3 regions of the Streptomyces sp. NPDC059534 genome follow, and region 3 is predicted to be linked to each of the others. Evidence: riboswitches for the same ligand, from Rfam matches in the RefSeq annotation. Region 3 holds a riboswitch; each other region holds the start of a gene.
The links. Region 3 has a riboswitch for cyclic di-AMP ahead of ACFVZH_RS25445 (M23 family metallopeptidase). Riboswitches for the same ligand answer to the same signal wherever they lie in the genome.
Positions count from the first base shown of each region.

Region 1: it holds a riboswitch for cyclic di-AMP, as region 3 does, so the genes downstream of both, ACFVZH_RS08685 (transglycosylase SLT domain-containing protein) here and ACFVZH_RS25445 (M23 family metallopeptidase) in region 3, are expected to answer to the same signal.
Region 2: it holds a riboswitch for cyclic di-AMP, as region 3 does, so the genes downstream of both, ACFVZH_RS06030 (peptidoglycan DD-metalloendopeptidase family protein) here and ACFVZH_RS25445 (M23 family metallopeptidase) in region 3, are expected to answer to the same signal.

Region 1 covers NZ_JBHWAQ010000005.1:229,780-231,974, reverse strand. Annotated here, with positions in the region: partial or broken gene ACFVZH_RS08690 (hypothetical protein) at 1-30, shown strand, start outside; gene ACFVZH_RS08685 (transglycosylase SLT domain-containing protein) at 24-917, opposite strand; cyclic di-AMP (ydaO/yuaA leader) riboswitch at 922-1,105, opposite strand; gene ACFVZH_RS08680 (hypothetical protein) at 1,446-2,063, shown strand; gene ACFVZH_RS08675 (phosphocholine-specific phospholipase C) at 2,117-2,195, opposite strand, start outside.
Region 2 covers NZ_JBHWAQ010000004.1:16,664-18,858, forward strand. Annotated here, with positions in the region: gene ACFVZH_RS06030 (peptidoglycan DD-metalloendopeptidase family protein) at 60-1,037, opposite strand; cyclic di-AMP (ydaO/yuaA leader) riboswitch at 1,042-1,227, opposite strand; gene ACFVZH_RS06035 (tyrosine-protein phosphatase) at 1,588-2,195, shown strand, end outside.
Region 3 covers NZ_JBHWAQ010000022.1:135,997-138,191, forward strand. Annotated here, with positions in the region: gene ACFVZH_RS25440 (PP2C family protein-serine/threonine phosphatase) at 1-865, shown strand, start outside; cyclic di-AMP (ydaO/yuaA leader) riboswitch at 1,067-1,213, shown strand; gene ACFVZH_RS25445 (M23 family metallopeptidase) at 1,225-2,195, shown strand, end outside.

The DNA.
Region 1 (2,195 bases), on a different contig from region 3:
TGGTTCAGCGAGCACTTCCGGGGTCAGTAGGCGCCGTTGACGTTGTCGATGGAGCCGTAGCGGTCGGCCGCGTAGTTGCACGCGGCGGTGATGTTGGCGACCGGGTCGAAGAGGTCCATGGACGTGCCGGGCACGTGGTAGGCCAGGAAGGTCGGCTCGATGACCTGGAGCAGGCCCTTCGAGGGCGTGCCGGCCACCGCGTTGGAGTCCCACAGGTTGATGGCCTGGGGGTTGCCGGAGGACTCGCGCATGACGTTGCGGTGGATGCCGTCGTACGAACCGGGGATGCCCTGCTGAGCCATGATGGCCAGCGACTCGCGGATCCAGCCGTCGAGGTTGTCGGCGTAGTTGGTGGCGGCGGCGGGCTCGGCCTGGACGGGGGCGGCGGGGGCGGCGGCCGGGGCGGCCTGCGCGGCCGAGGCACCCGTGTTGGTGGCGGCGGACGGGGCCGGCGCCCGGCGCTCGGAGCGGCTCGCCCGCTCGGTCGAGGCGGCCTTCTTCGCCTTGGGGGCGGTGACCTTGGCGGAATCCCGACGAAGTGTCAGTTCGAGGCCCGGGTGAATAAGTGACGGATTGTCACCCACGGCGCTCTTGTTCGCGTGGTAAAGGTCCTTCCAGCCGGCCTGAATTCCCTTCTTGTGGGCGATCAGGGAAAGGGAGTCGCCGCTGACGACCGTGTAGGTGCGGGCGGCCGCAGGGGCGGCCGGAGCCTTGGTCACGGTCGGTGCCGCTGCGGTGGCCGCGGGGGCGGAAACGGCGCGGGTGGTGAATTCCGGGGCGCCGGACACGGGCGCGGCGCCGGCCACGGCCGGGGCGATCAGCGGGAGGGCGAGGGCGACTCCACCCGTGCCGACCAGGGCGAGTCCCTGGGAGACGGGGCGGCGTCGGGGGCGGCGGTGCGTACCGTGAGCAGGCATGACGGATTCCTCTCCGGCGCCTGCGGGGTGAGCTGTCGGGTTCGGACGGGAGATGTCCGGCCGCGCGCACGCGGCTGCACCCCGAGCCGTCCCGGATTCCGGGCCGGCGTATTCGTGGGTCCCCCGCTCCTGCCGTCGGGTGAAAGGGAGGTATTTCAAGCGGTGGCAGGATTAGGCGATCCGCTCGAATGGAGGTGACCGTAGGCCAGTAATGCGACGGATAACAAGAGGTCCGGAGTGGCCGTCGCGGCAAAAGGATCACTTAATTCATGGAATTCAAGATCGACCGGCTCTCCCGTGCGGCTAACTTCCTTGTGCCCCACGGGCCGCGCGGATTCCGGTCGTCGCGGTACCGCCCGGAAAGTGAGTCGCATCACCAGGGTCTCAATGTCCGAATATGCACGGTAAATCTGTTAATAGGGGAGTGGGTGGAAAAGCCCCTGTCGCTATGCGGGCACTCAAGGGCAAAAGTCGCAAAACCGACATTCATCCTGAAAGATGAAGCCACCCCGACCGAGGAGCCACCGGATGACCCCCGCCACCTCCCTGCTCAGCCCCGACGCCGTCGACCGCGAGGCCGCCGCGCTCTACGAGAGCGCCACGTGGCAGCGGATCGTCACCGACTGGGCCACCGACGAACCGCTCGCCCCGGCCGGCCCGCCGCCGGGAACGGAGAGCTGGCGGAAACTGCTGACCGTGCCGGTGGAGCGGCTCGTGGCCGACGCGCTCGACGCCCTGCCGCCGCCCCTGCCGGCCGAGCGCCGGCTGCCCGGCCGGATCGGAGCCGCCCTGCCGGACCGGCTGCATGTCTGGCGCCGCATCGGCAGCGCCGACCTGCGCCCGTCGGTCCACCTGGGCTACGCGCGCCTCGTACTGACGGAGTGGGGCTGGCAGAACGCTCCGTACAGGCTGCGCGACGTCCGCGGGGCCCGGTGCGTCTGCGGCGCGCTGCTCGCCGCGCACCGGCTCGGCCACGGCAGCGGGGACACGATGAACGAGGCGGCGGCCTGGATCATGACCGAGCTTCGGTCGCGGGGGTGGCACGACCTGATCGGACCGTGGAACCGGGCTCCGGGCCGTACCGCCGACGACGCCGTGGCCCTGCTCGACGCGACCATCGAACGGGCCGCGCAGGCCGGCCGCTGACGGCCCCCGGTGTGCCGGGCGCGCCGGGGCGGCCCGGCACACCGGGGAGCGGGTCAGCCGCTGACGCTGGGCGCCCCGGTCTCGATGTGCCCGGTGTACCGGCGTGACCAGGTCCCGTCGATGTCGGCGAGG
Region 2 (2,195 bases), on a different contig from region 3:
AGGCCGGAATACGGCGACGGCCCGGCACATACGTGCCGGGCCGTCGGAGTGCGTCCGCGTCAGACGGAGACGCCGTGCTGGCGCAGGTAGGCCAGCGGGTCGACGTCGGAGCCGTAGTTCGGGGTGGTGCGGATCTCGAAGTGCAGGTGCGGGCCGGTGGAGTTGCCCGTGGAGCCGGAGAGGCCGATCTGCTGGCCGCCGGAGACGGTCTGGCCGGACGAGACGGAGAGGGAGGAGAGGTGCGCGTACTGCGAGTAGTTGCCGTCGGCGTGCTGGATGACGACCTCGTTGCCGTAGGCGCCGCTCCAGCCGGCGGAGACGACCGTGCCGGCGCCGACGGCGCGGACGGTGGTGCCGGAGGAGGCGATGAAGTCGACACCGGTGTGGTAGCCGGAGGACCACATGGAGCCGGAGGCGTGGTACGGGGTGGAGAAGCCGCCGCCGGCGACGGGCGCGACCCAGCCGGAGGCCGAGGTGGAGGAACCGGACGACTGCGCCGTCTGGGACGACTCGGACGCGGAGTTCTCCGAGGTGGCGGCGACCGGGGCGGAGGAGCGCTCGCTGCTGCGGGAGGCGCGCTGGGTGTCGCCGTTCTTCTCCGAGCTCTTCGTGCTCTGGGTGCTCTTGGGGGCGGCGGCCTTGTGCGCGGCCGGCGCGGAGCCCTTGGCGCCGAGGGTGAGCTTCATGCCGGGCAGGATCAGCGAGGGGTTCTCGCCGACGACCTGGCGGTTGTCGGCGTACAGCTTCTGCCAGCCGCCCGCGAGGTGGTGGTCGGCGGCGATCTTCGACAGGTAGTCGCCCCGGACGACGGAGTACGTCTTCGGCGCGGCCTTGGCGGCGGCGGGCGCGGCCTGGACGGCGGCGGCCTTGACCTGGGCGGCGGCGGTGACGGCGGCCGGAGCGGACTGCTCGGCGGCGTGGGCCCCGGTCGCGCCGAGGAGCGGGAGGGCGACGACGGCGCCACCGGTGCCGGCGACGACGAATCCACGCGTGATGGGGTTGATCCTGGTACGGCGGTGCTTACCCTTCGCGGGCATGGCGAATTCCTCTCCGGCGCCTGCGAGGTGAGCTGTCGGGTTCGGGCGGGAGATGCCCGGCCGCATTCTCACGCGGCTTCACCCCAAGCCGTCCTGCATCGCGGGACCGGCGTAGTACCTGGGTCCCCCGCTCCTGCCACACATGGGTGAGTGAATTCCGGACGGTGGCAGGATTCGGCGGTCCGACCGGATTGACGGTGACGCTAGACGAGCGGGGTCGGCGCGAACAACCCACCGTTTTCCAAGGCCATTCCGCGGCACGTCATGCGGCTCGAATTCCGGTCACCCTGTGTGGATGACGGTCCCTCGATCTCCTTTTTCCGTACGGCAATTGCTCCGGGCCGTCGGCCACGATCCGTCACCTTTATGACGCTGCTCACGCGCCCTGCCCCATCTCGCCTGTAACCAGGGCGCGTTATACCTAACGCCTTAATTCGGACAGATCGCCCATTCCCGTCCGAGGGGGTGCGCCGCCCCCGCCCCGCCTGGATGATTGCCCCTGGAACCGATCTCGCGTCGGGCACCCGAACGACGACACCCAGGAGCATCCGTGACGCAGCAGCTTCCGCAGGTACCGCCCACCGAAGCGAACGAGCCCGAGCTGGCGGAGGTCCGCAACTTCCGGGACGTGGGCGGCCTGCCGACGACGGACGGGCGCGCCGTGCACCCCGGCCGCCTCTTCCGCAGCGGACACCTCGCCCACGCCACCGAGAGCGACGCCGCCTTCCTCGCCACGCTGGGACTGCACACCGTCTTCGACTTCCGCAACGAGGCCGACCGGCGGGTCGAGGGCGCGGACGTCGAGCTGCCCGGCGTACGGAACGTGAACATACCGCTGAACGACCCGGCCGACGGCAAGGAGTTCTGGAGGCTGGTGCGCGACGGCGAGATCGCGCAGCTGCGGGAGATCCTCGGCGACGGCAAGGCGGCCGCCAGGATGTCCGACTCGTACCGGAAGATGGTGGTCGAGCGGACCTCGGAGCACAGCCGGATCCTGCACTCCATGGCCGAGGAGAGCGTCCCCGCCCTGATGCACTGCGCGGCGGGCAAGGACCGTGCCGGGCTCGCCATCGCGATCACCCTGCTCGCCGTCGGGGTCGAGCGCGAGGCGATCGAGGCCGACTACGTGAAGTCGAACGACCCGCACCGCCGCTACAA
Region 3 (2,195 bases):
CCGGGTGGTGCGGCGCAGCGGCGAACGGCTCGCCTCGGCACGGGTCATCGCGGAGACCGCGCAGAAGGCGGTGCTGCCGATGCCGACCGAGCGGATCGGCGGGGTCCAGTGCGCGGCGCGGTACGAGGCCGCGCAGGCGGACGCGTTCATCGGCGGCGACCTGTTCGCCGTCCAGGACACCCCGCACGGGGTGCGGCTGGTGGTCGGGGACGTCCGCGGCAAGGGGCTGGAGGCGGTCGAGGCCGTCGCCGTCGTCATCGGGGCGTTCCGGGAGGCGGCCGAGCAGGAGCGGACCTTGGAGGGCGTGGCGCAGCGCCTCGAACGGGCGCTGGCCCGGGAGGGCACCCGCCGCCACGGACTCGACGCCTTCGAGGGGTTCACCACCGCGGTCCTCGCCGAGATCCCGCGTGCCGACGGCAGCGGTACGTTCGACGGGTTCGTCCGGGTCGTGAACCGAGGCCACCCGCCCCCGCTGATGCTGTTCACGGACGGGCGGCTGGACCTGCTGGAGCCGTCGGAGGCGGCGCTGCCGCTCGGCATGGGGGACCTGGCGGTGTGGCCGGACCGGGCCGAGGCGCGGCCCTACCCGCCGGGCGCGACGCTGCTGTTCTACACCGACGGCCTGTCGGAGGCGCGGAACGCGGAGGGCGTCTTCTACGACCCCGCGGAGCGGCTCGCCGGCCGGATCTTCCCGGGGCCGGAGGAACTGCTCGACGCGCTGGTGGACGACGTACGGCTGCACACCGGCGGAGGGGCGACGGACGACATGGCGCTGCTCGCGGTGAGCCGGCCCGCGACGGGGCAGCCGCAGCGGCGCCGGACCATGCCGGTGGTGCCGCCGGGAGGGCCCGGTCACCAGGCGTAGTCGAGAGGTGTCCCTGTGATAACAATTGACATAACGTCAGATCGAGAGGGTTTGGTGATCTCGTTCTGAAGGGGGGTCAACTCGGTCTATTCTCCCCCAATTCAATGAACGATCAAGAGGAACAGCTTGGAATCGGGACCCCCTGTCTATTAACGTTCGATAACGCAGCGCGGTCGTCCCAGCCGTCGCAAGAGGCGGCACCGTGCGCACGCGCCGAATCCTGAAAGGGAACCGGGGAACCACCACTTGGGGTGAATCGGGCCTTTCGCACCTGTGCGACCGTGTCCGTAGGAGACCTTCCTGCTCCGAACCCGTCAGCTAACCCGGTAGGCGAGAAGGAAGGAAAGGAGCGCCCCTCCGTGGCGTCCAACACCCCCGCACCCGAAGCCCCCTTCGATGCCTTCGGTGGCGGTGCGGGTCCCGCCGCCCCGGACACCGAATGGAACCCCACCGAGGGTTCCCTCCGCGCCGAGAGCCGCTCCGGCGGCCGGCACCGGGTCGTCAAGCAGCGCTCCAACTTCGCCCGTTCCTCCACCGTCCTCGGCGTCGGCGTGATCGCCGCGGTCGGCGCGGGCGGCCTCGCCACCGCGCAGGAGAAGCCCCCGGTCGCGATCTCGCTCCCCGACCTTCCCGACCTCGGCCTGCCGGACGCCCACGACCTCCCCGGCGTCGGCGACCTCCTCCCCGACGAGGACCCCGAGCCGGTCAGCGCGGCCCGCGCCAACCCCAACCCGCTCACCGCCGCCACGTACACCACCACCGACGAGCGGACCGGCCAGGACGACCAGGCCGCGAAGACCGCGACCGGCGCCGGCGACGCGGGCGAGGCCCTGCGCGCCCGCATCCTCCAGCAGGCCGAGCAGCAGCAGGCGTCCGCCGACGCCGCCGACAAGGCGGCGGCGGAAGAGGCGGCGGCCGAGAAGGCGGCGGCGGAAGCCGCGGCCAAGGCCGACGCGGCGGCCAAGGCGGCCGCCGAGGCCAAGGCGAAGGCCGAGGCGGAAGCGAAGGCGAAGGCGGAGGCGGAAGCCGCTGCGAAGGCCGAGGCCGAGCGCCTCGCGAAGCTCGCCGCGAGCTACTCGCTGCCCCTCTCCTCGTACACCCTCACCGCCTCCTACATGCAGTCCGGCTCGATGTGGTCCTCCGGCTACCACACCGGCCTCGACTTCGCCGCGCCCACGGGCACCCCGCTCAAGGCGGTCCACGGCGCCACAGTCAAGTCGGCCGGCTGGTCCGGCTCCTACGGCTACCGGATCGTCCTGGAGCTGGGGGACGGCACCGAGGTCTGGTACTGCCACCTCTCGTCGATGACGGTCTCCGCGGGCCAGACGGT